Colwellia sp. M166: one gene and its partner. The protein of the gene in region 1 interacts with the protein of each later gene in a pairwise test. Links are inferred from orthologs where the notes say so. Each region holds a gene or a part of one and is shown in the gene's direction. Other genes may lie near its edges. The genes, in order: ndk and FGD67_RS07625.

Region 1 (12,603 bases):
CCGCACATTTATCAAAATGATGAAAAGTCGGTATTTTACAGCATGGGCTACTGCGGTAGTGGCGTTTCATTTTCGGTACAAGCGGGCAAGCGTTTAGCTGAAAAAGTGGCTGAAAAACCGGTACCTGATTTGCCGTTGTACAATAAAGCTTTGCCTAAGTTTCCATTTGCTCCATTGCGACGAGTAGGGCAGTGGGGCTATTTTCATTACGGTAAAGTAAAAGACCAGTGGTTTTAAAATACGGGCCTTCTACTTGTTGCTTTACTCAGCCTTAATCAACACGATTTGCGCGTTCATTACGACGAGTAGGGCAGTGGGGCTATTTTCATTATGGGAAAGTAAAAGACCAGTGGTTTTAAAATACGGGCCTTCTACTTGTTGTTTTACTCAGTATTAATCAACACGATTTGTGTGTTCACCTTGCTTAAATGCCGTTATATTCCTGGCGACCAAATTAAGTAAGGCCTGCTGTGCTTGTTGGCTTGCCCAAGCGATATGAGCGGTAATTTTTAACTTAGGTGACTGCGCAGCTAAAAGTATATGATCTTTTGGTGGTGGCTCTTGTTCAAGTACATCTAAAATCGCGCAGGCAATTTCATCGTTATTTAAGGCACTGAGCAAATCTTGGTTATTAATTAAAGCACCGCGTGCGGTATTAATCAGTATCGCGCTTGTTTTCATACGAGCAAATAACTCCGCATTAAACATACCTTGTGTTTCTGGCGTTTGCGGGCAATGTAAGCTGATAATATCTGCTTGCTCGATAGCGGCTAAAAACGCCATTCGCTCAGGTCTAATCGTTGTAGCACCAGGTCTTTCTGCAATCAGTACCGTCATGTCAAAAGCTTTAGCAATATCGGCAACTTTTTGTCCCAAAGCCCCGTAACCAATAATAGCGATAGACTTGCCTGCTAGTTCGATACTGCCATTACCGTGCAGACAAAAGGTCTCACTTTTCTGCCATAAACCCTGTTGGGTATTGCGGTTGTGATGCTCAATTTGACTAAAGTGAGCCAGTAACTGAGCAAAAATATATTGGACAAGGGTATTTTTTGCATAACCACTGACATTAGTCACCGCTATACCGAGTGCTTTCGCTGCTGCAATATCGACATTATTAATGCCGGTAGCGGTGACACATATTAGTTTTAAATCAGGTAGCTGACTTAATGTTTCACGGCTTAGTTCTACTTTGTTAGTTAATATAATTTCTGCATTAGCACTATGTTGCACGACTTGTGAGGGAGATGTTGTTGCGTGTAGGTTAAGGTTACTGACTACCTGATTAATAGTTGATAAATCTAAGGATTGGCTAAAGGTTTGATAATCTAAAAATACAGCTCGCATGGAAGAGACTCATTAGAAAAATTTTGCCAAGCTTATCGTAAAGCTGTCAATGGGTCGATGGCATTTTTGGATATTTTGGAGAATATCGAATTGAAATATTAACGTCTTAACAGTGTGGACTGTAAAGACGTTAATATTGAAGAAATTAAAACTTGGTTATGGTCATTAATGAGCGTGCCAAACGTTTATCCTGGGCGGCCATCAGCGCGAGACTTTAACAGCATTGGACCATAGAAGATAACAAATAATCCGAAGCTGATCAGCCAAAGCAAACCACTGATATCGATAAATATCATGGTTTTTTCTGGCAAGCCCCAAGGGCCAAAACTTCTGATTAAGCTGGCTAGTACCATGGCAGCAAAAGCCAGTGACATCAGCATTGGGGGCTGTAAAGTTCTACCTGTATGACCTAATGATACGCGCGAAATCATCGCGAGAATAACACCGCCAATGCCACCAATAGTGATTAAATGCCAAATATGATTGCTCGGTATTTCAGGTATTAAATAACTGAAACCGAGTAATGTTAAGCCAAAAGCCAGCGCTTTAATTGAAAAGTGTAATGACCATAGTAGTGGCACGCCTAGGGTTATCCAAGGGCGCCATCTCAGCCAACGGATAGCTTGAAAAATACCGGCGAAGATTAAAATAATACCGATATAAAAGTTATTTACGCCAATGATCGGATGTAATAGCAGTAGTATGGTGAGCAAAGCCAGTGAACCATTAGTTAACTTATCAAGCCAAGGCAGTGGCGTAGTTTTTGTGGTTTTTGTGCCATTGGCGGTAAACATAGGCACTACGCGGCCAACCATAACCGAGATCAGTAAGGTAATTAACATAACACCAGCATAACCAGCATATTGCGTAGAGATTGATGCCGGATAATAAATGCTGGCGTGCATTTCTGCATTAGCGAGAGTGAAAATAGTTAACAAAGGCACAAAAAATAAATTGCGATATTGTTTAATCGCTAATATTGGTTTTGCCAAGATAAAAGCAACACAAGGTAAAAATGCTAAATCTATTACTGTGCTTAGGGCTGGGCCAAAGATATTGGGTAACAATAAACTCACTCGGCCTAATAACCAGAGGAGAAATAAAGCCGCTAAAAGCTTACCTTTAACACCCGGAAGTCCAGTCCAATTTTGTACGGCTGTTAACAGAAAACCTGCAATGATGGCACAGCCAAAACCAAAAATCATTTCGTGAATATGCCACCAGTAGCCGCCACCTAAAGGTTGAATGTCTAAAGCTCCTCGATACAGCATAATCCATAAGAAAATAGCGATAACACTAAAAAGTGCGCCAGCCAAAAAGAAAGGCCGAAAACCTAATCTAAATAGCGGCGTTATTTGTTGTTCTTTTTTTAAATCGGTAATTTGCATCATAGCTGCAACCTTAGGTGTTTATATTGTGGCGATCATAAAGCAATCAAGAATAATTACTTTGCCATATATCAAATAATTTAGTCTTGAGTTAGCTTTTTATACTCAAGCGATGTTAAGTAATTGGTAACTCTAACTCAACAATTTGTTCAGAAATTAATTCAAGTTTTTCTGACATTAAGGCTTGGGCGTCATACAAGCCACGGTTGTAATAAACGGCACCTAATTCCTTAGTAAAGAAATCAAGTAAAAAATCAGCATCAAATTGCTCCAATTCTTGCTCTAGTTCTTTCAGAAAATAGCGTTGTAATTTGTCGATTAACAATGACTTTTCATTGGCCGTGAATTTTATCGGTGACATTGATTGGTTTCCAGTCCTAGTAAGTTTAGAATGATTTATACCAATTCTACTAAGTTTCTTCCCACTCAGTGAACAAACTTAATAGACTTGGTATTATTATACTCATTTAGTATCATTATTTTTTGCTTAATGAATAACCTAATGACAAATATACTATTATACTGTTCCATATAAATTTTAAGTTAAGTAATTGCTGTGAATAAATCATCGTTTAAACAATGGTGGCATACCGATTGTCAGTTTTGCCGTAAAGCTAGAATGATCATTTTTTGGTTAATTTTGATGTTAGCTGCTGATGCACTTTGGTTTGGTTTGATCATTCACTAATTAGATAAACAAAAAGAGGTAGACCATGAGTTATCGCTGGACTGATTCACTTGATATTGCACTCGACCTGATCGAAGAGCATCCTGATGTCGATCCTATGACATTACATTTTCCTGAATTAATGCAATGGGTTTTGGCATTAGAAAACTTTGATGATGATCCCAAGCATTGTGGTGAACGGGTACTTGAAGCAATTCAGTTGGCTTGGATATCAGAAGCGGATTAAATTTCTCTTCTATTTTATTTAGAGCAGATTAATGTTGAATGATTAATCTATATCACTTTTCAAAAGCCGATATTTGGCTATAATATGCGCTCGATTATTATTGTGGTGAATTTTCACCATTCACTAAAAATATAAAGAATATACTTCAACTATGACATCTGAAACTAATCAACGTCCATTATATATCCCATATGCGGGTCCTAGCTTATTAGAAACACCTCTACTCAATAAAGGTAGTGCATTTAGTGAAGAGGAACGCTCACATTTTAATTTAACCGGCTTGTTACCGCCGCGTTTTGAAAGTATCGATGAGCAAGTTGAACGTGCTTATATGCAGTATCGTACTTTTGATACTAACTTGAATAAACACATATATTTACGTGCGATTCATGATAATAATGAAACTTTATTTTTTAAGTTAGTGCAAGCGCACCTGGCTGAAATGATGCCAATTATTTATACCCCAACCGTTGGTGATGCTTGTGAACAATTTTCTGATATTTATCGTAGTTCACGAGGTTTGTTTGTTTCTTATGACCAACGTCATCAGCTTGATGACATTTTGCGTAATGCCACGAAAAATAAAGTTAAAGTTATCGTCGTTACCGATGGTGAGCGTATTCTGGGTTTAGGCGATCAAGGTATTGGCGGTATGGGCATTCCAATTGGTAAGCTCTCGCTTTATACGGCTTGTGGTGGTATTAGCCCAGCATATACTTTGCCGGTTATGCTTGATGTTGGTACCAATAATGAAAAACTGTTAAACGATCCTATGTATATGGGCTGGCGCCATCCTCGTATTGAGCAAGAAAAGTACGATGAGTTTTTAGCAATGTTTATCAATGCTGTTAAACGTCGTTGGCCACATGTGTTATTGCAGTTTGAAGATTTTGCGCAACCTAATGCCACACCATTACTAAACCGTTACCGTGATGAAATATGTTGTTTTAACGATGATATTCAAGGCACAGCGTCAGTAACGGTTGGCACGTTATTAGCGGCTTGTCGCACCAAAAATGTACCATTGTCAGCACAACGAGTTGCCTTTGTTGGCGCAGGCTCTGCCGGTTGCGGTATTGCCGAACAAATTATTGCACAAATGGTTAGTGAAGGAATTTCTGAACAACAAGCTCGCAGCCAAATATTTATGATCGACCGTTTCGGTTTATTAACTGAAGGTATGACGGGTTTACGTGACTTTCAAGCGAAACTGGCACAAAAACAGTCTGCCACTGCAACATGGAATGCCGCCGGTGAATACGCTTCGTTGTTAGAAGTCATGCACGGCGCAAAACCAACGATTTTAATCGGTGTTTCTGGCGTGCCTGGCTTATTCACTGAGGAAGTCATCAAAGCGATGAAGTCGCATTGTGCTAGACCTATAATATTCCCACTGAGTAATCCAAGTCGTCAAGTCGAAGCAACGCCAGAACAGGTTATTAACTGGACTGAAGGTGAGGTTATTATTGCTACCGGCAGCCCGTTTGAAGCTGTTGAATATAAAGGCGAACTTTTTCCTATCGCCCAGTGCAACAATAGTTATGTTTTCCCTGGTATCGGCTTAGGGGTAGTTTCTGCCAATATAGCTCGTATCACTGATAAAATGTTAATGGCCGCAAGTGAAATGTTAGCACAAGCTTCACCTTTGGCGAATACCGCCAAGGGAGAGTTGCTACCACCATTAGTTGAAATTGCCGGCCTAAGTAAAAGAATAGCTTTTGCTGTTGCTAAAGTTGCTTATGAGCAAGGGCATGCGTTGCCACTTTCTGATGAACAATTAGCAGAGAAGATTGAGGCTAACTTTTGGACACCGCAATATCGTCAGTACCGCCGCATTAGTATTTAAGCCATGAGCCAATGGCTTTAACATAATAGTGTCGACTGCAAAACGCCCATCTTGATGGGCGTTTTATGTTTTACTGAAGCAACAATGGTCAAGCTGCTTTTAGGCTTTAATGCAATATCATCAGTGGCAGCGGCCCTAGTTAAGAAAATCCCTCAAATTATTACTGTGCTGATGAAAAGTGATAAGCCTAGGCATTTGCTTTTAATTCGTCTATAATCGCGCCAAAATTTATACCGTATTTAATTCTAATTTTATTGAGAGGGCTATCATGGCTATCGAACGTACTTTTTCTATCGTAAAACCTGACGCAGTTGCTAAAAACTTTATCGGTCAAATCTATAACCGTTTTGAAACTGCTGGTTTAAAAATCGTTGCTTCTAAAATGATTCACTTATCAAAAGAAAAAGCAGAAGGTTTTTACGCTGAGCACAGCGAACGTCCTTTCTTCGGCGCTTTAGTTGAATTCATGACTTCTGGCCCAGTAATGGTACAAGTTTTAGAAGGCGAAAACGCTGTTCTTAAAAACCGTGAAATCATGGGTGCTACTAACCCTGCTGAAGCACTTGCTGGTACTATCCGTGCCGATCTTGCTGACTCAATCGACGAAAATGCAGCTCACGGCTCTGACGCTTTAGAATCAGCAGCACGTGAAATTGCATACTTCTTCGCTGATGAAGAAATCTGTCCACGTACTCGTTAATTTTAAAGCTTATATCATAAGCTATCTGCACAACAGGTTGCTTAGTATTGTTTAAGAATTAATTTGAAGGATTTTACCGTTAATCGGTAAAATCCTTTTGTCTATTTTAAGGCTATAGAAAATTGAATGTTTTTGCAGAGCACAGACTACTGAGAACATTGACTTTTATTTAGTTTAAACTTTTTTAAGGTTTGAAATAGATCCACTAAATTGTTTGTTTTGCGCAAAAAGCGTACAATTTATTCTGTAATTTTGTAGTGTTGAGAAACTTTTTATCATGAGTGATGTAACCGAAGTAGTAACCCCTGTAAAGCATAAAATTAATTTACTGAACCTTGACCATCAAGGAATGAGGGAATATTTTGCTTCCATCGGCGAAAAGCCATTTCGTGCCGATCAAATTATGAAATGGATGTATCACTTTGGTTATGATGACTTTGACTTGATGACTAACCTGAATAAAAAGTTACGTGAGAAGTTACAACGTGATACTGAAATTAAAGCGCCTGAAATTTCTGAAAAACAAGTGTCAAACGATGGCACGATTAAATATGCTCTACGTTTAGAAGGTGGTCAGGAAGTTGAAACGGTGTGGATCCCTGAAAATGGTCGCGCAACCCTTTGTGTTTCATCGCAAGTGGGTTGTGCTTTAGAGTGTACTTTCTGTTCAACTGCGCAACAAGGTTTCAACCGTAACCTCTCAATGGCTGAAATTATTGGCCAAGTATGGCGAGTTGCTAATGATATTGGTGCCACTCGTATTGCCGGTACTCGTCCAATTACCAACATTGTTATGATGGGGATGGGTGAGCCGTTACTGAATATGAAAAACCTTATTCCTGCATTAGATACTATGTTAAATGATTTAGGTTATGGTCTGTCAAAGCGTCGTGTTACGGTTAGTACTTCTGGCGTAGTACCTGCGCTTGATATGCTAAAAGAAAAAATTGATTGTGCGTTAGCAATATCAATTCATGCGCCAAACAATAAGTTACGTGATGAATTAGTGCCAATAAATAAAAAATATCCGCTAGAAGAGTTTTTAGCCGCTGCGGGGCGTTATATTGAGGGTTCAAAAGCTAATAAACAGGCAACCATTGAATATGTCATGCTTGACCATGTTAACGATAGTACTGAACAAGCACATGAATTAGCTCATGCTTTGAAAGATTTACCGAGTAAAATCAATTTGATCCCATTTAATCCTTATCCGGGGTCACCTTACACTCGTTCAAGTAATTCACGTATCGACCGTTTCGATAAAGTACTGCAAAGCTACGGCCTGACAGTGATCACTCGCCGCACGCGTGGTGATGATATTGATGCCGCATGTGGACAGTTAGCGGGTGATGTTTTAGATAGAACTAAGCGAACAGGAAAAAAAGAGGTGAAAGCTGAATCAATTTCAGTAAAAATGGTTTAATTCCAACGTTAAATCATTACTGACTAAGTGACGACACTTTTATGATGGCAAAATTATCAACGATTTTTATCGTGTTGCTAAGTACGATGAGTTTAACCGCTTGTGTGACGCAAAATTATGGCCATGATAAAAGTACTCCGTTAATTGAAAATGAAGCAAGTAATAATGAAATAGCCATGACCCGAATTTCTCTCGGCTTAGGCTATTTAAAAATGGGCAATACTCAGCAGGCGAAACTCAATTTAGCGAAAGCTAAACGTTTTGCGCCTAATTTAGTGCAAGTGCACACAGCATTCGCTCATTATTATGAAACGGTTGGAGAAGCTGATTTAGCGATAGAGGCTTTTGAGCATGCTTTAAGCCTTAATAGTGATGATGCCGATACCTTGAATAATTATGGTGTATTTTTGTGTCGCCAAGAAAAATATGCTGCTGCCGAACAACAGATCTTAAAAGCTATAGCGATCCCTAGCTATATCTTAGTTGCACAAAGTTATGAAAATTTAGCACTATGTCAGCTCAAAGCTAAACAGTTTAATAAAGCGGAAATATATCTTGAAAAAGCCATTGCGCATAGTCCCAATAGCGCAAGTTCGTTATATCAAATGATGCGTCTACAATACGCGAAAAGTAACTATACGTCAGCACAAAGCTATTTATATCGCTATGAAAAATCAACGCGTCGTTTTAGTGCCGAGGCATTAGCCTTAGCCTTTAAAATATTTACCAAACAGGGCAACAAAGCTATTGCTGAAAATTATGGCAATATGCTGGTAAAAATGTTTCCTCATTCTTTTGAGGCAAAGCAATACATTTTAAATGAACTATATCGGCTTGATGCTGACAAACTAGCTGAACAATACCGAGATTCACTTGCTAATGGTAAAAAGACAACAAAGAAAAAGCGCGTTGTGGTATTGTCACCGAAAGTTGTCGCGATTTCAGAAAAATCAGACTTGAGTAGTCAAGGCCTCAAGCCAATGATGGTAAATTCAGTTATGCCAACAGTGAAACAAAAGCTTGAATCGCAAGAAAAAATAGCTAGAGAAAACAATAAACCAACTATGGTGTCATTACCTATTCATACTGTGGAACAAGGCGATAGTTTATTTACTGTTGCTAAACAACACAATATTGCGGTGAATAGGTTAAAACGCTGGAATAAGCTGCGTAGTCCTTATATTTTAAAAATCGGTGATGTACTTTATCTCGCAGACCCTAAATTAGCTGCGAAACACTAAGAGTAACGCTTGATGAAGCAAGAGCATATAATATTGAAAAATGAAGAAGAGCAATTATCAGAAATATCTGATGATATTGAAATTGTTGGCCCTGGTCGTATGCTTAAAGAAGCACGAAAAATTAAGGGCTTAAGCCAGCAGCAAGTGGCAGACAAATTAAACTTTAGAATATCACTCGTTGAAAACATTGAAGTTGAGCAATTTGATCTTAGCTTACCTTCGGCCTTCAACCGTGGCTATTTAAAAAGTTACGCTAAGCTAGTTAATATTTCCCAAGAAGATATCTTGAATAGTTATGACCAACTGGGGGGTTCACAGCGTCAATGTGCTGAAATGCAAAGCTTTTCTAAAGGTACTGAAAAACAAGCTGAGCACAATATGCTAATGTGGATTTCTTATCTTATTTTAGCCATTCTAGTGACGGCAACGGTAGTTTGGTGGTTGCAATCACCTTCAGAACAGCCAGAGCCGATATTAACTGAAACGGCTGAATTAGCAGTGGCAGATAATAATAACACTGAGCCCAGCAACTTATCTGATAGTGCCAGTGCAATTGAGCTAAATAATGAAGTTAGTACTGAGCAGCAAGAAACTTTAGCGAATGCACTCGACAATACTATAGACACTGTGACAGCGCCAGCAAGCACTCTACCAACAACAGTAGATGATAGTGTTAAGGTCACAATTGAACCGCTTAACGCTGAACAATCCCCAGTAGTTGAAGCGTCAACTACGCTTCAAGTAGTCTCTGATAATGAAATAATGGCTAATGATGATGAATTAACCGTACCTTTAGCGGATGTGGTGTTTACTTTTTCTGGTGATTGTTGGGTTAATATTTATGATGCTACAGGTGAAAGAATTGCTTGGGGCGTTAAAAAATCAGGTTATATTATGCGTATTTCTGGTCAAGCGCCATTTTCTGTTACCTTAGGTAAGCCTGAATTGGTGCAAATAGATTACAATGACGTTTCGGTTGATATGACGACTTTTAACGCCGGAAATATTGCCAAGTTTTCATTACCACTAGCGCCTTAATACGGTAACATCCCGTTTAATTAACGTAACAATATTGAATTTTTATTATGTTTAAAGAATCTCCTATTATTCGTCGAAAATCCCGTCAGATCATGGTGGGTAATGTACCTGTTGGCGGCGATGCCCCTATTACTGTCCAGTCAATGACTAATACCTTGACCACAGATGTTGCGGCAACTGTCGGACAAATTAAAGCTCTTGAAGCTGTTGGTGCTGATATTGTTCGAGTCAGTGTACCGACAATGGACGCTGCTGAAGCTTTTCGTGAAATAAAGCGCCAAACCAATATTCCGTTAGTTGCTGATATTCATTTTGACTACCGTATTGCTTTAAAGGTAGCGGAGTACGGTGTTGATTGTTTGCGGATTAACCCCGGCAATATCGGCCGTGAAGACAGAGTTCGCTCGGTGGTTGAGTGCGCGCGTGATAACAATATTCCGATTAGAATCGGTGTTAATGGCGGCTCTTTAGAAAAAGATATTCAAGAACGCTACCGTGAACCGACACCGGAAGCTTTGTTAGAGTCGGCGATGCGTCATGTTGATATTCTTGATCGTTTAAATTTTCATGAATTTAAAGTCAGCGTCAAAGCTTCTGATGTATTTCTTGCTGTTGGCGCCTACCGTTTACTGGCGAAGCAAATAGATAATCCTTTGCATTTAGGCATTACTGAAGCTGGCGGCTTACGCTCTGGCTCTGTTAAATCATCGGTAGGCCTAGGGTTATTATTAGCAGAAGGCATTGGAGATACCTTGCGTATTTCATTGGCTGCTGATCCTATCGAAGAAATTAAAGTTGGTTTTGATATTTTAAAATCATTAAAATTGCGCAGTCGTGGTATTAATCTTATTGCGTGTCCAAGCTGCTCTCGTCAAGAGTTCGATGTTATCTCGACGGTAAATGCACTAGAGCAGCGCATTGAAGACATTATGACGCCGATGGATGTATCTATCATTGGCTGTATCGTTAACGGTCCGGGGGAAGCAATCGTTTCTGATCTCGGTTTAACCGGCAGCAGTAAAAAAAGTGGCTATTACCTTGATGGTATCCGTCAAAAAGAGCGTTTTGATAATAATAACCTTGTTGACCAACTTGAGCAGCGTATACGTGCTAAAGCCAAGTTATTAGATGCCAGTAATAAGATTGAGATAAAAGAAGTCGAATAATCATCATTAACTCGGTCGTAGGCTTTGCTGTTATTTACGTTTGACAGCAAACTGCCTATAATGCACGCGATAAAAAAATATGAACAATAAAGTTATTCTTTGTTAAAGCAATGAATAAATTACTGAATAGATAAACATGCGGGAAAAACTACGTGAGTAAAGCAATTCAAGCAATTAGAGGTATGAACGACTGCCTACCTTCTGAAACAGGTATTTGGCAAATGGTAGAAACTGTATTGCGCCGAGTAGCTAGTAATTATGGTTTTGCTGAAATACGTATGCCGATCGTTGAGTCTACAGCCTTATTTAAACGCTCTATTGGTGAAGTAACCGATATAGTTGAAAAGGAAATGTACACCTTTGAAGACCGTAATGGTGATAGTTTAACCCTACGCCCAGAGGGAACGGCAAGTTGTGTACGTGCAGGTAATCAACATGGCTTACTTTATAACCAAGAGCAACGCTTGTGGTATATGGGGCCTATGTTTCGTCATGAGCGTCCACAAAAGGGGCGTTATCGTCAATTTCACCAATTTGGCTTAGAAGCCTTTGGTATTGCGACACCGGATATTGACGCTGAAATCATTTTGTTAACTTCTCGACTTTGGCGGGAACTTGGCATCAATGAATTTGTCACACTAGAGCTAAATTCTTTAGGTTCGAACGAAGAACGAGCCCAATATCGTGATGCCTTAGTCGCGTTTCTAACTGAAAAAGAACAGCTTTTAGATGAAGATAGTAAACGTCGTATGCACACCAACCCACTGAGGGTTTTAGATAGTAAAAACCCTGATGTGCAAGCAGCATTGATAGGTGCACCTAAATTAGCCGATTATTTTGGTGAAGAATCGAGTGCTCATTTTGCTTCAGTATGTCAGCGTTTAGACGCTGCAGGCGTCAAGTATGTGGTCAATGACCGCTTAGTACGCGGTTTAGATTATTACAATCGCACTGTCTTTGAATGGGTAACGTCTAGCTTGGGGGCACAAGGTACTATCTGCGCTGGTGGCCGTTATGATGGTTTAGTTGAGCAACTTGGTGGTAAGTCAACGCCAGGTTTTGGCTTTGCTTTGGGTATTGAGCGCTTAGTGCTGATGCTAACCAGTTTGGAAAAAGCAAATAATATTAGAGCACAAGTTGATGCTTACGTTATTATGCTCGGCACTGACGTTGAAATTACCGCTAACGGCTTAGCAGAACAATGGCGAGATCAAGTGCCTGACATTCGCTTACAAAGCCATTGTGGTGGCGGCAATATGAAAAAACAAATGAAGCGTGCGGATAAATCGGGAGCCCAAATTGCATTGATTCTTGGTGAAGATGAAATAGCTCAAAATATGGTAACGGTAAAATATCTGCGTGGACAACAAGAACAACAAAGTTTGCCACTTGAGCAAGTGCCAAGTCTTTTAACAAATTTACTTTAAGGGTTAGTTTTGGATATACATCAAACAGAAGAACAACAAGTCGAAGCAATCAAAACGTTTTGGAGTAATAATGGTAATGCGATTATCGCAGGTTTAGCCATTGGTTTTGCAGG
Region 2 (8,052 bases), 1.9 Mb from region 1 along the record:
AGCAATTAAATCGGCTAAGGTTTCACCACGACGAATAGTGTATTTACCTGGAAAAACAAATTCACCACGCAATTCAACTACATGATTTTCACTCCAAGCTGGAATTTTATGCACGTTTAATCGATCTTTGCTTTGTAAAGCGATATTAGACTGATTATCACCAGTTAACGCTAAGCCTAAGTCAACATTCAATGATAACTTGGTTGCCCCCTCCTGAGTAAAATAATTTCGAGTCACTTCCGCTCGTGCTAAATATGCTGACTCTTTTACCCCACCAGCTGCAGCAACTAAGTCACTAATGTTGGCATTTTTTGCCAGTGGATAAACACCAGGGAATTTAACTTGGCCATCGACTTCAACTAATCGAATTGGTTGACCAGAAGCACCTTGTTGACGTAACTTCCTCAACACGGGTACCAGCAAACGGTGTCGAGAAAACAGCGCCATCTCACGAATATTAACTTCTTCATCTAACGCAGCGTTGGTAATTTGTACTAACGATTGCTTGGTCATATTCTCAGCCTCTGCATCAGCGCTAGTATCTAACGATGGATTTGAAGAGTTTCCACCATATTTTTCCCAAAAAGACTGTTCTTTATACGAGTTTTTCGCTTGTTCTCGCTCCTTTGCAAACAACTGTTCTTGAGTGAAAGCCAACTCATCTAGTGACATTTTTTCGTCAATGTGTTTTGTGACATTAGAAAATATTAATAATTTATCATGAGGCTGTAAAAATAAATTATCAGCAGTATCAGAAAGTGATTGCTCAAGTGCTTTAGCTAAATTAAATTGTAATATCTCAATATTTCTCGCCTTGTCCTTTTGACGAACCACTAAGCCATAACTTAAATCAGCATAAGGTAAAACATGAGAATTTAAGTTAGGTAATAAATCAGCTACTTTCAGCCCTTGCTGCCACTGATATTTACCAGGTCGAGTAACGGCACCAATTACTGTTATAGATTGCTCGTACATGCCGGAACTTTCAAGAACTCGAATATAGTCACCACTTTGTAATAGCTGTTTACGCGCTTGCTCATCAGTTAAATCAATATTAACAATACTGCGTAAACTCTGTTTATTGTAGCGTTCAACAATGGTTGACTGTGGGTAAGCTGAAGGCAACAAACCACCAGCCATAGCTAAAACATGATTAAAATCTTCACCTGCTTTTAATTCATATATTGCAGGGCGTCTAACTTCACCACGAATTGAAACACTCTTGCTTTGCGTAGGAATAAAAACCACATCACCAGAGTGTAGTAAAATGTCACTTGATGAATCACCATGGATCAGCAAGTCATATAAATCAACAATTTTTACTACTTTTCCTGCGCGTTTAACTGCAATATTGCGTAATGAACCGATATCACTAACGCCTCCGGCCGCAAAAATAGCATGGGTAACTGAAGATAAGGAACTGAGCGTGTAAGGACCGGGTTTGTAAGCTTCGCCTAAAACGAAAATACGCATCGAGCGTAACTCAGCTAAACTAACAACCACATTGACACCAATAATGCTTTGTTTAATTTTTTCAGCAAGAAACTCTTTCATCTCGGCAAAGGCTAGACCAACAATTTTCACTGGCCCAATATTAGGCACCAATACCGTACCTTCTCGAGTTATTGGCAATACGTATTCAATATTCTCTTTACCATAGATCTGTACTGACAATTGGTCGCCAACACCAAGTATATATTGTTCAGGAATAGCAATATCCATGGTAGGGGTAAAGGTGTTAGGTGCATTGGCAAAGACATCCATACCGAATCTTTCTAGCGGTTTAAACAGTTCTTCATCTGTTTCAAAATCGCTAGATTCTGCTTGATTCTCCGTATCAAGCTCAGCCTCAGGCCTTGGAGAAAGCTCTGTGGTTGACAGTTTCTTCTCTTCGCTTTGAGATGATATTTGTCCCATAACGGCATTTAAATCAATCCCCATACTTTGAGCTAGTGCCTGTTGCTGAGATTTAGGCAGGCTTTTGAATTGCTCAATTTGTTGCGGAGATATTTGAGCCGAAAATGAACTAAAAGATAAAGTAATCAGAAAATATGTCAGTAGACGAGTAAAGTTAATCATTTTAACGTATTTCTTCCTATAGATACGAGAACAGAGCTAATATCAATTTGAGCCATTAATTTAGCGAGTTTATCACTTTAGAGATAAAGCTATAAACATAAAATTTTTATCAAAGAGAGTTATTATACCTTTCACTTTTAGCCAGTCTCGATGACTAATGAGCCGATAAAAAGTGACTGTAAATACTTCAGCAGCTGGCTGCTAGGTTTCTTAAATAAGAATATTTACAACCTAAAAGCACTATTTTTATTTAGAGAAATAAAGAGCATTAATCTATCGCTTGAAACTATAAATCTAGCCTTTAATCAAGTAAATCAATACAAATGAGTAGCCACTTACTTAATCAACTTAATATTAATCAAAAATAAAGATAAAACAGCGCGGAGTTTATCAGTAAGCGCACTGCGATAAAAGTAACTTTTCATTGCTGGTTTTATTTTATTTAGTACAGACTATATAAATATAGCCAAAATCAAAAGAAACAATGAAAAACAATTACTTAAGAAGTTATTTCAATTAATGATATTTTTTATGAGATCGCTTTGCTGCCTTATCGTTATAAAATGAATTTATACCAACTCTATTACGTTTGTTCACTGAGTGGGGGGAAACTTAGTAGAATTGGCATTATCCCCCCCCTCGAGCAAGTAAATAAGCAGATAGATAAGTAAAAAGTCAATATAAACATGGCTGGCTGAAATAAGCTGAACTCTGGCTAAATAATAAAAAAGACGAGCAAAGAACACATAACTTTCCGCTCATTAATAAGAGATTACCCCGACGGACTTGCCTTTCAAGGCTAGCAAAGGTATAAAACGGGCTGGCTAAAGCTATTTAACACAACTTTGCTCGACAAATTGCCGCATTGACCAGCATGCAAATTCAGCTGAATAATAATAATTATGATGTCGAGCATACTCTTTAAAGGAATTTTTAAATGACAACACCTACAGCAGGCACTTTTTTCGGCCACCCGAAAGGACTGTTTCTTTTATTTGGTACTGAAATGTGGGAACGTTTCGGTTACTACGGTATGCGTGCACTTTTGGTGCTTTATTTGGTTGCCAGCGTTCAAGATGGTGGCTTCGGTTGGACACCAGGTGAAGCGCTAAGTTTATACGGTACATTTACAATGGCGGTTTATTTAACACCAGTACTCGGTGGTTGGCTTGCCGATAACTTTATTGGTCAGCGTAAGGCGATCATTATTGGTGGTATCATATTTTCATTAGGTTACTTTACCTTAGGTATTCCTAAATCCATGCTGGTTGGCATGGAAGAAACCGTTTTCTATATTGGCTTAACATTAATTGTTATTGGTAACGGTTTATTTAAAGCCAATGTATCAAGCCTAGTGGGTGACTTATACGAAGAAGGCGATCATCGACGTGATGGTGCATTTACTATTTTCTATATGGGTATTAACTTGGGTGCTTTCTTAGCACCTATCACTGTTGGTGTTTTAGGTGAACAAGTTAACTGGCACTATGGCTTCATTTTAGCTGGTTGTGGTATGTTAATCGGCTTAACATTACAACTGTTATTCGCTAGAAAGTATTTGGGCGATATAGGGGTAGTACCTTCGGCTAAGCGCATTACCGATGGACAAAAAACTCAAGCACCTATTACTTCTCAAGACATTGATCGTATGAAAGTTATTTTAATCATGAGTATGTTCTCAGTGATTTTCTGGGCTGGATTTGAACAAGCCGGTGGTTTATTTACAATTTATGCATCTGACTTTACTGATCGTACTATTTTCGGTTTTGAAGTGGCAGCCTCTTCATTTCAATCTTTAAATGCCATGTTCATTATTATGTTAGCGCCAATTGTTGCATCTATCTGGGTTAAAATGGGTTCAAATGAGCCAACTTCACCGAAAAAGTTTGCTCTTGCAATGGTATTTTTAGCCTTAGGCTTCTTTGTTATGCTTTGGGCTACCATGGTACAAGGTGGTGATGTTACCGTTAAAGTTAGCATGTTGTTCTTGGTTTTTGCTTACCTTTTCCATACTTTAGGTGAATTATGTTTATCACCTATCGGCTTGTCTATGGTAACTAAGTTAGCACCACTTAAGTTTACCTCAGTATTAATGGGTATTTGGTTCTTATTTACAGCGTTATCAAACAAGCTTGCTGGCTTCATTGGTTCATTTGTTGGCGAAGGCCAAGAGATGGTCGACAATGCCGCTAATATTTTTATGGGTGTTGGTTCTGCGGCCTTAATTACGGGTGTTATTATCTTTATGTCTGCGGGTAAACTAGTGCAGTGGATGCACGGTGCAGAAGGTGTTGATTCACATAATCTTGAAGATAAAATTGAAGAAGAAATTGCCGTTACAGGCACTCATGAAGGTATTTCTGAGAAGCAATAAAAAGCGAAGCTCCAGTTAGAAGGAATTAGCTTTAAGTTATTAGCTGTCAGTAAGAGACTAGAACAAAACATTTCCGTGTGGCACTTGTTTTCTCTGATAGCTGATAACTTCAAACTTTTTAACTTTTGTTAAAACGAGTAATATTCAGTTATTACTCGTTTTTTTATCGCTAATTTTTAAACCTGACTTTTAACCCTAGACAGCACTTGGCCTGAGGAGTAAAGCTTTGAATATTAAATTTTCTAAAAATTCTACAAAAGATCGTATTGCATCAAAAAATCAAAGAGATGCGATTCGCCAGCAAGTAAGACAATTACGTCAGCATTTGACTCCCACACAGCAAACCGACGCTGCAATACAGTTATTAGCGCGCTTTAGTATTGATGAAAAAATATTATCAGCCAAAAGCATTGCCCTTTATCTAACTAATGATGGCGAACTTGACACGCAATTACTGTTTGAATGGTGCTGGCAACAAGGTAAGCAGGTCTACTTACCTGTTTTACACCCTTTTACCAAAGGACATTTACTGTTTCTACATTATGATAGCCAGACTTCTCTAGTTAAAAACCACTTTGCTATTGCGGAGCCTAAACTGGACGTAAGAAAAATTATTCCATCTCAACAGCTCGATATTATTTGTACACCTTTAGTGGCTTTTGACAACGCGGGTGCACGCTTAGGCATGGGCGGAGGCTTTTATGATCGGACATTAAGCCATTGGCATCAACACTATAAACAGCAAAATATCGTCAAACCCTACCCTATTGGTTTAGCACATAACTGCCAGCTTGTTGACTCATTACCGTCTGAGTCTTGGGATATTCCATTACCTGAAATAATCACCCCAAGCATGCATTATAAATTTAATTAAAGCTTGGTTTTTAAACTTTTTTGTTTGCTATAATGCGCGATAAGAACTAGCTATCAGTTATGAGCTGTCAGTAAGAAAACTAGCTTTAAGTCTTAAGCTGTCAGCTTTCAGTAAAATCAAAAACCTAACCATGAGTGTGGTGCTTGGTTTTACTTCTTTTAACTGACAGCTTTGAACTTAAAGCTCAGAAAACAGCTGTCAGTTTTAAGCTTTCAGAAAAATCAAAAACCTAACCATGAGTGTGGTGCTTGGTTTTACTTCTTTTAACTGACAGCTTTGAACTTAAAGCTCAGAAAACAGCTGTCAGTTTTAAGCTTTCAGAAAAATCAAAAAACTAACCATCAGTGTGGTGCTTGGTTTTACTTGTTTTAACTGACAGCTAACAACTTTGAACTTTATTTTAACTGATAGCTTCGAACTTTTAACTTTATTTTAACTGATAGCTTTGAACTTTTAACTTTATTTTAACTGACAGCTTCAAACTTTTAACTGTCTTTTCACTCACAGCTAAACCTAAGGTTTTCTAATGACTCAAGATGAAATGAAAAAAGCAGCGGCAATCAAGGCGCTAGACTATATCAAAGCAGATACTATCGTTGGTGTTGGTACTGGCTCAACGGTCAATCACTTTATTGATGCACTTGCGACTATTAAAGACAAAATTATTGGTGCAGTTTCAAGCTCTGAAAGCTCAACTGAGCGTTTAAAATCTCATGGTATAGAAGTCTTTGACCTTAATAATGTTGATGGCATTGATGTTTATGTCGATGGTGCTGATGAAATTAATCCACACCTACATATGATAAAAGGTGGTGGTGCAGCCTTAACGCGAGAGAAAATTGTAGCCGCTGTTGCAAAAACCTTTGTTTGTATTGCCGATGACAGCAAACAAGTGCCGATGTTAGGAAAGTTTCCTCTGCCAGTTGAAGTGATCCCGATGGCACGCAGTTATGTGGCGCGAGAATTGGTGAAATTAGGTGGCGATCCAGCCTACCGTCAAGGCGTTATTACTGACAATGGCAATGTCATTATTGATGTACACAACCTAACAATAATGGATCCTAAAGCGCTAGAAAATAGCATTAACGCTATTGCAGGTGTTGTTACTAATGGCTTGTTTGCAAATCGTCCAGCAAATGTCTTAATTATCGGCAGTGCCGACGGTGCAAAAATAATAAAATAACACTTTAGAGTTTATACCCTATATGATAGTTTAGGTATCTAGCCATCTAAAATAGCATTCATTAAGTAATGTTTGATCGAGAGAAGTTAAACTATCATGAGTCACAATTCACTAGCGAAAGACAAAATTAAGATCCTACTTCTAGAGGGCGTGCATCAAAGCGCCCTTGAAGAACTGAAAATAAAGGGCTATTCAAATATTGAATACATTAAAACTTCACTTTCAGAAGCTGAGCTGATTAAAAAAATTGCTGATGTACACTTTATCGGCATACGATCTCGTACTGACTTAAATAAAACGGTCTTAAGCCACGCGAAGAAACTGGTAGCCATTGGTTGTTTTTGTATTGGCACTAACCAAGTTGATAAAAATGCTGCTCAAGCATTGGGGATTCCCGTATTCAATGCGCCTTTCTCAAACACCCGCTCTGTCGCCGAGTTGGTACTCGGTGAAACACTCTTACTCTTACGTGGAATTCCTGAAAAAAGCGCTCAAGCACACCGTGGCGTTTGGAATAAGTCAGCAATAGGCTCAGTTGAAGCACGAGGAAAAACCTTAGGCATCATAGGTTACGGCCATATTGGCATGCAACTGGGCATATTAGCAGAAACCTTGGGCATGAAAGTGCGCTTTTTCGATATTGAAACTAAGTTACCTCTAGGTAATGCAAGCCAAGCCCCCACCATGACGGCACTATTAAAAGAAGCTGATGTTATTAGTTTACATGTGCCTGAAACACCACAAACAAAGAATATGATGGGTGTGGCAGAATTTGAAGTGATGAAAGATGGCGTTATCTTTATCAACGCTTCACGTGGCACTGTGGTTGATATTGAAGCGTTATCTGAAGCACTAGCTAATAAGAAAGTTGCTGGGGCAGCAATCGATGTTTTCCCCGCCGAGCCTAAAGGCAATGCTGAAGAGTTTATTAGCCCATTACGTGCCTTTGACAACGTGATTTTAACACCACATATTGGTGGTAGTACTAAAGAGGCACAAGAAAATATTGGTCTTGAAGTCGCCAGTAAACTTGCTAAATATTCAGATAATGGTTCAACCCTATCAGCTGTTAACTTTCCTGAAGTTTCACTACCTGAGCACACAGGTACGAGTCGATTGTTGCACATTCACCGCAATCAACCTGGGGTATTAACAAAAATTAACCAAATGTTCGCTGAACATAATATCAACATTGCGGCACAGTATTTACAAACAGCCGATCAAATTGGTTATGTGGTTATCGATATTGAAGCACAAAGCCGAGAACTTGCGTTGAAAGAATTAAAGCAGATTGATGCAACGATTAGAGTAAGGTTACTCCACTAAAGCGACAATAGCTGTCAGTTAAGAAAGTAGTTTTAAGTTCTGAGCTGTCAGCTTTCAGTTAAAAAATAGCTCTAAGTTTCGAGCTTTCAGCTTTCAGTTAAAAAAGTAGTTTTAAGTTCTGAGCTGTCAGCTTTCAGTTAAAAAAGTAGTTTTAAGTTCTGAGCTGTCAGTTAAAAAATAGCTCTAAGTTTTGAGCTGTCAGCTTTCAGTTAAAAA

What was found.
Region 2: the proteins of ndk (region 1) and FGD67_RS07625 interact in binary tests that used the Escherichia coli proteins (3 or more experiments, as listed by UniProt). The link is inferred for Colwellia sp. M166 from one-to-one orthologs.

What each region holds. Positions count from the first base shown.
Region 1 is NZ_CP040755.1:3,568,804-3,581,406, forward strand. Bases 4,550-7,479 are described here. They hold ndk (nucleoside-diphosphate kinase), read left to right. Parts: upstream 4,550-5,763; coding sequence 5,764-6,195; downstream 6,196-7,479. Other genes in these bases: FGD67_RS16165 (NAD-dependent malic enzyme), read left to right, coding at 4,550-5,495; FGD67_RS16175 (bifunctional tRNA (adenosine(37)-C2)-methyltransferase TrmG/ribosomal RNA large subunit methyltransferase RlmN), read left to right, coding at 6,473-7,479. In the rest of the region: FGD67_RS16135 (FAD-binding oxidoreductase), read left to right, coding at 1-237; FGD67_RS16140 (D-2-hydroxyacid dehydrogenase), read right to left, coding at 394-1,347; FGD67_RS16145 (NnrS family protein), read right to left, coding at 1,533-2,738; FGD67_RS16150 (DUF2164 domain-containing protein), read right to left, coding at 2,851-3,096; FGD67_RS16155 (hypothetical protein), read left to right, coding at 3,292-3,423; Fe-S cluster assembly protein IscX, read left to right, coding at 3,449-3,649; more of FGD67_RS16165, read left to right, coding at 3,801-4,549; more of FGD67_RS16175, read left to right, coding at 7,480-7,618; type IV pilus biogenesis/stability protein PilW, read left to right, coding at 7,660-8,859; FGD67_RS16185 (RodZ domain-containing protein), read left to right, coding at 8,872-9,897; ispG (flavodoxin-dependent (E)-4-hydroxy-3-methylbut-2-enyl-diphosphate synthase), read left to right, coding at 9,945-11,063; hisS (histidine--tRNA ligase), read left to right, coding at 11,216-12,490; FGD67_RS16200 (tetratricopeptide repeat protein), read left to right, coding at 12,500-12,603. UniProt on the Escherichia coli protein: Major role in the synthesis of nucleoside triphosphates other than ATP. The ATP gamma phosphate is transferred to the NDP beta phosphate via a ping-pong mechanism, using a phosphorylated active-site intermediate.
Region 2 is NZ_CP040755.1:1,685,702-1,693,753, forward strand. Bases 3,560-6,503 are described here. They hold FGD67_RS07625 (5-formyltetrahydrofolate cyclo-ligase), read left to right. Parts: upstream 3,560-4,679; coding sequence 4,680-5,327; downstream 5,328-6,503. Other genes in these bases: FGD67_RS07620 (peptide MFS transporter), read left to right, coding at 3,560-4,453; rpiA (ribose-5-phosphate isomerase RpiA), read left to right, coding at 5,854-6,503. In the rest of the region: FGD67_RS07615 (SLBB domain-containing protein), read right to left, coding at 1-2,079; more of FGD67_RS07620, read left to right, coding at 3,017-3,559; more of rpiA, read left to right, coding at 6,504-6,510; serA (phosphoglycerate dehydrogenase), read left to right, coding at 6,607-7,836. UniProt on the Escherichia coli protein: Involved in the removal of 5-formyltetrahydrofolate.